2 regions of the Leptospira andrefontaineae genome follow, and region 1 is predicted to be linked to the other one. Evidence: riboswitches for the same ligand, from Rfam matches in the RefSeq annotation. Region 1 holds a riboswitch; the other holds the start of a gene.
What was found. Region 1 has a riboswitch for cobalamin ahead of EHO65_RS11875 (CbtB domain-containing protein). Riboswitches for the same ligand answer to the same signal wherever they lie in the genome.
Positions count from the first base shown of each region.

Region 2: it holds a riboswitch for cobalamin, as region 1 does, so the genes downstream of both, EHO65_RS15480 (LIC13354 family exoprotein) here and EHO65_RS11875 (CbtB domain-containing protein) in region 1, are expected to answer to the same signal.

Region 1 is NZ_RQEY01000018.1:34,190-38,378, reverse strand. Features, by position in the region: gene EHO65_RS11890 (two-component system sensor histidine kinase NtrB) at 1-410, shown strand, start outside; gene EHO65_RS11885 (Crp/Fnr family transcriptional regulator) at 456-995, opposite strand; gene EHO65_RS11880 (SDR family NAD(P)-dependent oxidoreductase) at 1,230-2,084, shown strand; cobalamin riboswitch at 2,159-2,342, shown strand; gene EHO65_RS11875 (CbtB domain-containing protein) at 2,482-2,664, shown strand; gene EHO65_RS11870 (CbtA family protein) at 2,655-3,464, shown strand; gene EHO65_RS11865 (CbiX/SirB N-terminal domain-containing protein) at 3,461-4,189, shown strand, end outside.
Region 2 is NZ_RQEY01000019.1:294,747-298,935, reverse strand. Features, by position in the region: gene cobT (nicotinate-nucleotide--dimethylbenzimidazole phosphoribosyltransferase) at 1-158, opposite strand, end outside; gene EHO65_RS15485 (LIC_13355 family lipoprotein) at 230-1,087, opposite strand; gene EHO65_RS15480 (LIC13354 family exoprotein) at 1,125-1,706, opposite strand; adenosylcobalamin (AdoCbl) riboswitch at 1,899-2,025, opposite strand; gene EHO65_RS15475 (flavin monoamine oxidase family protein) at 2,265-3,605, shown strand; gene EHO65_RS15470 (alpha/beta fold hydrolase) at 3,634-4,189, opposite strand, start outside.

The sequences.
Region 1 (4,189 bases):
AATCGATCAGAGTGGTTTCAGATATTGCTCAGGACCCAGTCTGGGTCCAGGCAGATCATGCTCAGATACATCAAGTTTTTCTGAACTTATTCTTAAATGCAAAAGACGCAATGCCAAATGGAGGATTACTTTCCATAAGGCTTAAGATGGAAGAAGGAGAATTTATTTCTCCTGAAAAAAACCAAAAGACAGCAGTGATAGAAATTTTGGACAGTGGAACCGGAATAGATAGAAAAACAATTCGTAAAATATTCGATCCATTTTTTACGACTAAAGAGCCTGGTAAAGGGACTGGCCTAGGACTTTCCATCGTTTATGGTATTTTAGAAAATCATAAAGGAAAGATCAAGGTAGAGAGTGAACTTGGGTCAGGCACAAAATTCTCCATTTACTTTCCGGTTCTGGAATAAAGGAAAATTCAGCTCCTTCTACCCTTTCGAGATTTTATTAGGAGGTTATTTCTGTTCCTTCCAGATCCTATTTCGGATCCTACTCAAGGAGACAGGAGTTATCCCTAAAAAGGACGCAATATAATGCTGAGGAATACGATTTACAATATCTTGCTGTTCTTTGATCAGATTCAAATATCTTTGTTCAGGACTATCCCTAATCCTAGATAGAAACAAATTCATATACGTATCAAATCTTTCTGCAACATATTCCAATAAAAAATCTCTAAGTCCTTCATTCTCTCTATAAATAATTTCTGCGTCTTCCCCGCTTAGAATGTATAATTCTGTGGGTTCTATACTTTCCACAGCAAGTTGGCTAGTCTTATAAGTTCCTCTGTAACTATGAATAGAAGTAATTGCCCTGTTCTCCGGAAAGAAAGCAATTGTGATATCACGACCTTTATCTTCGAATTTTAATCGTAGGCATCCTTTCTTAACGATGAATATGTTCTTAGTATATACTCCCCTTTTTATAAGTTCTGTTTTCGCCGGAACCTTCTTTTCTTTTAACATGGAAGTATAACGGTCCCAATTTTTTTCCAAACTTGGAACCTTCTTCCTTAAATTTTCCAGTAAAGGTATCGAATGCATCTTAGGCCTTGAATTCTCACGTATTCATTATTATGGGAATGAAAAGGCAAGATTTGTTTTGAGATCAAACCAGGAATTTAAAATTTTGGAACAAGTTCTCGAATTCTTTCTACAAAAAGTTTCGAATTGTATTGAATAGTTTCCTAAAAAGGGAAACCTTGCCCGCATCGAAGAGAATTTTTCAATATGTCATTTAGCAGATACAAAGGCAAAAAAGTATTTATAACAGGCGGTTCCGCGGGTATAGGCAAAGGAATTGCACTCGAATTAGCTAGAGCTGGAGCAAGTGTAATCGTTTCCGCCAGAGGAAAATCTAATTTAGAAAAGACAGTCCAGGAATTGAAGGCTGTAGGAGCTCCAACAGCAGTATTCGGATTCGCAGTTTTGGATGTTTCAGATAAAAAGGCCATCGAAAAAGAGGCCAAAAAGGCAATCCAGACATTAGGCGGATTAGACCTTTTAATCTGTAGTAGCGGTTTTGCAAAAGCAGGAGAAGCTTCCGAGTTAGACGACGAAGTTTACAGAAATTTAATGGATGTAAACTTTTTCGGCCATGTAAATAGTGCACTCGCATTTAGTGATCATTTTTCCAAACAAAAAAGCGGAGAGATTGTATTCTTAGCCTCTACTCTTGCTTTTTTTTCCATTTATGGTTACGGAGCTTATTCAGCTAGTAAGTTTGCGATTGTAGGTTTTGCTCAAGGTTTTCGCCAAGAGATGATGCTCCACGGAGTGAAGGTGAAATTATTTCTACCACCCACAACCGATACTCCTGGTTTGGAAAAGGAAAACACCGACAAGCCTGAATTGAGTAAGGAAATTGAAATGGGCTCCGCGTTAAATAGAATTCATGCAATTGATTCCGTAGCAAAGGCCATTCTAAAGTGGATCCCTAATAAAAAGTTCATCGGATACACCGGCTGGGATTCCTGGCTCCAATATTTTCTATTTAGACATTTTCCTGAATTCAGTATTAAACTTACGGATTCTGAATTAAAAGCAGCCCAGTCTAGGCTAGATAAGAAAAAACAAAAAGTATAACTTCGGTATAGAGAATTTTGCTCGATCGAAAATAAAATACTATACAAAATCACTCACTTAAATAGATCCTGAAATCTCAGTCTATTTTTGTAGGAACATAGATGGTCTCATCTATGGGAAGACGGTGCAATCCCGTCACGGTACCCGCCGCTGTAAGAGGGACAAAAGGCACATGATGTCACTGGGTGTAAAACCTGGGAAGACGTGCTGAGTAGGACGATCTCGAGTCAGAAAACGACCTTACAAAAATCCTGAAGCTACGTGATCCAGTCTCGGATGTAAGACAATCGCGTAACTAAACTCAAAACTTTTTGCTTATACGATGTTTTGGCCAATTCTTTTGTGCCCTAATATCGTTTATATCTTGTTAGGTGAAGATCTCTTAGGAGGGATTTTTATGCGCTCGATTTCCGTTTCGAAGGATTTTTCGGGAGCCAAATTATGGCTTAGAGGTTCTGTTCTGGTTTTAGCCGGGTTTCTTGCTTTTTCTACAATCTATGCAGTAGGTCTGGAACCCATGGTGTATTTGCACGATACTTTCCATGATATAAGACATGCTACAGGCTTTCCATGCCACTAAGATCAGAATTTGCTGATCTATTGCGAAGCGGAATATTTTCCGGTCTGGTGTCCGGTCTTGTTTTAGGAATCTTAGTTTGCGCTTGGAATCTTCCTCTCATCTTAGAAGCAGAGAAGTTTGAATCCAAATCTACTTCAGAGAATTCGAATACAGGCCACACTCATTCTCACTCGCATGGAGAAGCTCATTCTCATGCAAAAGTGGAATCTAGTTCTACCGAAGAAGCTGAGAGTGAAAACTTCTGGCAAAAAAGAAATTTAGGAACAGTAATCGGCTCTATTCTATTAGGAATTTCCTTTGGAGTTTTGGTTTCTATTTGGATCGCCCTCTTTCCTCCAAATGGATTTTTAGAATACCCTTCTCTATCCAAGGCAATCCTCTTAAGTATCTTTTTTGCTGTCAGCGGATTTCTGATATTCTTCGGGGTCCCATTTCTAGGACTTCCTCCAGAATTACCCGGCAGGGGATCCGGGGCTTATGATTATCCAGAAAGACAGGCCTGGTGGTATCTTAGCGTCGGATCCAGCTTAATTGGTGTTTTAGGATCTCGGATACTTCTATCTTATTTAAAGATTCATAATTTACTAAAATGGACTTTTGCTATAATAACGGTCTTACTCTTTGTCGGACTTCCATTCTATATCGGAGTGCCTAAAATTTCCGAAGACTTTGCCGCTCCTAAACAATTAAGAATACAATTCGAATATGTGAGCTTGCTCACGAATCTCATCTTCTGGTATTTATTATCCTCCCTATTTTTCCTATTCTGGAAGCCGAAGCAGGTATTAGGGTTCAAATGAAACCAAAAATTGCGGTTTTAGTGCTGGGTCATGGAAGTAGGGAAACAAATTCCAACCTTGAATTTGTTTCCTTAGTGGACGCATATTCGGATACCCGTCCGGATCTGAATATTTCCTACGCATATGTAGAACTCGCAAAACCGGATATAGAAACAGCTCTAAGAAACCTTAGTAAGGAATATTCTAATATCATAATATTTCCTTTGTTTTTATACACTTCAGGTCATATTAAAAATGATATTCCGATCGTTCTGGATAGGATTAAAACAGAGTTTCCGGATCATTCTTATAAAATAGCAAATAGTTTGGGCATCCATTCTAAAATGGTATCCTTACTTAGAAAGCGGGCAGAAGAATATTTACCTCTAAACAAAGAACAATCCTCTAAAACTGGAGTGATCATAGTAAACAGAGGTTCCTCCGATCCGGATGCAAACGGAGACTTTTACAAAACAGTTCGTTTATTCCAAGAAGGAAATCATTTCTCCTTTGTTCTTCCTTCCTTCATAGGGATCACCAACCCTCTTCTTCCTGATACTTTGGAGATGGCTTCCAAGTTAAGACCTGAAAAACTCCTGGTGGTCCCCTACTTTTTATTCGGAGGTTTATTGATCCAAAAAATTTCCTCTTTGGTCCAAAACTTTTCCGAAAAATTCCCATGGATCAAAACGGAACTTACTTCTTATCTAGGACCTGATCCTGAATTATTATCTGTCATAGATGAA
Region 2 (4,189 bases), on a different contig from region 1:
TTGGACAATACAGGGTCCACTGTGTTCTGGATCGTGCCTATACGATAGGCTAGATCTTCTAATTTTCCCAAGGCGCCTAATGGCTTTGTCTTGGTATCTATCTTATTACGTAAATATTTATCTAAGTTCAATTGGTGCACATCTTTTGGGCGGATCATATTGTTTTCACTTTTAAGAATTTTAGCGTTAAACCGAAAAAAGGTCGGAAAATCTTTGTTTCAGTTTTAGATTAAGGGGTTACGGATTTTGCGATGACTCCGTCTATATCGGGATTTGCATGAGCCGGATCGATCGGTAGAGAAGTTAAAATAGTTTTAGCTGCGGATATTTTGATATAGGTGAATCCGTTCGCCTGGATATCCGTTTTTAGTCCTCCAGTACATCCGGTCCCTGAATTTCCGAAATTAGAATCCGCTAAATCAAAGCCGTCTCCGCCGCCACCACCATTAACGATATCCGTATCGAAAACTTCCGGAACGGTCATAGGATTTGTGTCTTGATTATAGCTGAAAGGAGTAATGCCTGCGAATCTTTCCCAGTAAATCGGATTTCCTACGAAAGTGTTCGGATCCGAATTCGTATATTCAGGATCCCAACCACACCAATTGGCTAAATCATTTCCGACTTCAACAATTAGAGGCTCCATAAAAACATTATTAAAAGTGTTGGAATCGTTTTGTACTCCGATAAAAAACGGATTTTCGTAGACTATAAAATCGATCCCACTTGTAGGAAGAACTTTGGCTCCAGACCAACGAAGTATGATCGCCGATCCACTCCCAGAATCTTCTATACTATAAACATCTAAGGAACCGTTAAACTTTCCCTGTCCACGAATTCCGTCTACCGAACAATCTGAATCTTTGAATCCTATTCCGTTATTAGTCGGAGCGGAAACGATTTCATCAGCTACAAAAATACCTCTACCTGTTTCAGGATTTCTCAAGTCACAGGAGCTTAGGAAACCGGATCCATCTAATCCTAAAGCGAGAAGTGATTCTGCACCGGCTGAACTTTTTGAATCGTCGCAATTGGTAAAAACTAAAGAGAAACAGACAAATATTATGGAAATTTGAAATATTTTCATATGAATATCCTGTTCTACCTGTTTCTCTTATATGATTTTAGTTCAGTTCAAGCCTGCTCCAAGGAGCTGGATCGAAACCGCTATTCAAGCCACAACCTGCATTAATATCGCTCGGGTCGGAATAATAATTCAAATCATCGTCTTTTGCGGATGCTAAAGTTGTCTGAGTGGAAACGTCTGAAAGGTCCGGACAAACATAAGTTTTACCGTCTTTAACGATCCATCTGTACCAAGCATAGTTTCCTTGGGAAAAAGAGGAATCTCCACGGAAACGGACATAGATCACTTTTTTATTCGTGTCGATTTCCTGGATCTCACCGTATAAATAACTATTACCGTAAGTAGCATCGAACATCGTTTGTGCGACTAAAGAAAGAGAGATATTATATGTTCCTACAATTTCATTTCCCGGTGCAGTATAAGTTCCGCCTGCATAGTCGACGGTTCCATTATAGTAATTATAATTTCCCGCAATTGGATTTAATCCCGCTAACGCAACTAATGCAAGTGTAGCCGGATCGTCGGATTTTTTCGACTCTCCCAATTCGAAACAGTTCACAAAGGCGAACAATGAAGTGAGGGTTAGTAACAAAGCCGCTTGTTTCTTGAATTTTCTCATTTTCTCTCCTGATTTCTGCCGGATGTCGCAGAAAAAGAAATAAAGGCAAAATAACGTTAGTCGATCATTGATCTAAAGAAGATCCGAACGATTTTGTATTTGCAGTGGTTTTCTTTTTCCGTTCGAGAGCCCCGACATTTTAGCTTTCGGGGCCCCATCGCAGAAAGCGCTGATGCGCTAAAGAGCGAGATTTACGATACTCCCCAACCTCGAGGTTTAAGTATCGCGGGGAAGATCTGGCTTATTCCGTTTAAAACGGACATCACAGTTGCGGGTCAGCGCGGGATTTTCACCCGACTTCCTCCCTGAAAGCGTAATTCCAGGTTTTGGTTTAGCACTTCCCCTGGCAAGGGAAAAAGTATAAGGATGCAAAAGTCATCTAATCCTTGCAATATCCGGATAAATCATCGATATTTAAAGCATAGGAACGAATCGAAAGGGTTCGGTACATAATTTCAGATTGATGAGACCTTCTACTCCGCAAAAAATTCGGGAAAGATCTTTCATAGACCGAAAATATAAGAGAGAGTTTTAATAAAACTTCCAAAGAGGAATCCGATGAAAATTACCCGATCCACTTTTCTGAAAGCCGGAATTTTAACTGCCGCAGCTTTGTTGGGAAGTCGTAAGGGAAATTTATCCGCTCAGAATACAAACTCTGGAAAAAAAGTAATCGTACTTGGCGGCGGACTTTCAGGACTTTATTCAGCATATATATTAGGAAAGACAGGAAGTAAAGTAACTCTGATAGAAGCTACGGACCGAGTGGGAGGAAGAGTAAGATCTATTCAAGATCCTTCCGGTCATGTTGTAGACTTGGGAGCAGAATGGGTTTCTTCCGAAGATAAAACTGTTCGCAGTCTAGTTAGAGAACTTGGATTAAAATTGCAATCTTCTCCTTTGGTTCCGGATCTATTTTTAGGAACTTATAAAAAAGCAGGTGCCTGGGAACTTTCTCCTAAATCTCAAGAGATCTTAAGCAAACTAGTATCACAAAATTCTAAATTAGATACTGCGCAGCAGCAAGCATTAGATCGAATCAGCATTTATAATTATCTAGTCTATCAAGGAGTTAGTCCAGAAGATCTAACTTTACTTGGCCATAAACTTTCTCTTCATTACGGAGATAGTATCCGTGTTCTGTCAGCGGAGAAGGTATTGAGCGATCTTGCACAATTTCCTCAAAGGAATAGTAAGATAGAAGGTGGAATGGAGAATATCGCCAAAACTTTGGTGATGAATATAGAAAACACTGAATTTGTTTTTTCTGATCCAGTATTATCTGTGGACCAGGATTCTACTGGAGTTACTGTTACTACTGCTTCCGGTAGAAAATTTAACGGTTCTACTTGTATTTGCACTTTACCTGCAAACCAAATCTCTAATGTAAAATGGAATCCGGGTCTTGATAAAGAGAAACTTCTCGCCGCATTAAGAGTTCGTTATTCTCAAATTTATAAATTATTTTTAGTATTAAAAGAATCTCCTTGGGAATCTTCTCCTTTTGCAGTTCATTCTGATGCAGCAGCTCAATTCTTATATGATGCAGGTACTAAGTCTGATACTTCAGATAAGGTTTTAGGAGTGATCGCGAACGGAGACAGATTTTCCGTATTCGATTCTGCTAACCAAGATCAAAAGGTAGAATATATCCGTCTTACTCTAGATCGTTTGGGTTTGAAAAAAGATCTGCAGATCCAAAGATTCTATTTTACGGAAACTAAAAAGGATTACGTTCCGAATGGAATTGCAGAATTCCCACCAGGAAGTTTTGGATCAGAGATCATTCTACGAAAACCATTTGATCGTATCTTCTTCGCAGGAGAACATACCGGAGAAATCACCGGAACAGTAGAAGCCGCATTAAGCTCCGCGATCAAGGCAGTGAATCTGGTTTAAAAAACCCATCTGAAGTTTATAATAGTTTCTACGATTTTCGTTTTGGTTTATGTTCGATCCAACCGGTCGCATCTAGTAAAATTTTTTCGATTCCGTTCTCCGTAATCGCCCAATGTGAAAGTTTCGGATATAGTTTCATTATAGAATCGGCGTATTTCGAGGCAATTTTTCTACCGATCCGAGGAGGAGTGACTCTATCTTTTCCAGTCGCTGCTACAAACACTGGACATTGGACCTTCTCAAAGTTTACTCGAGTGGGTTGTGAATAAACAAGGAACGGCAAAAAAGTTTGGAATGCAATTTTACCGGATTCAGGAATATACGTAGGATAGAGCTCGTTTTGTTCCGATTCATTTAAACTATTATAAATTCCGTATGCAAATTTGTTTTTGCTTAAGAGATTCGTCTTTCTCCAAAAGAAAGGCTCTATTAAAATTTCCCAAATTGTCTTTAAGCCAGTCCAGGAAAGCCCGCTAATTTGTATGGGTTGTACTGGAGTAATTAATATCAATGCTTTTGTTTTGATTCGAGTTGCCAGTAGTTGCGCTAACAATCCTCCTAAAGAATGACCTAATAAGATGGGT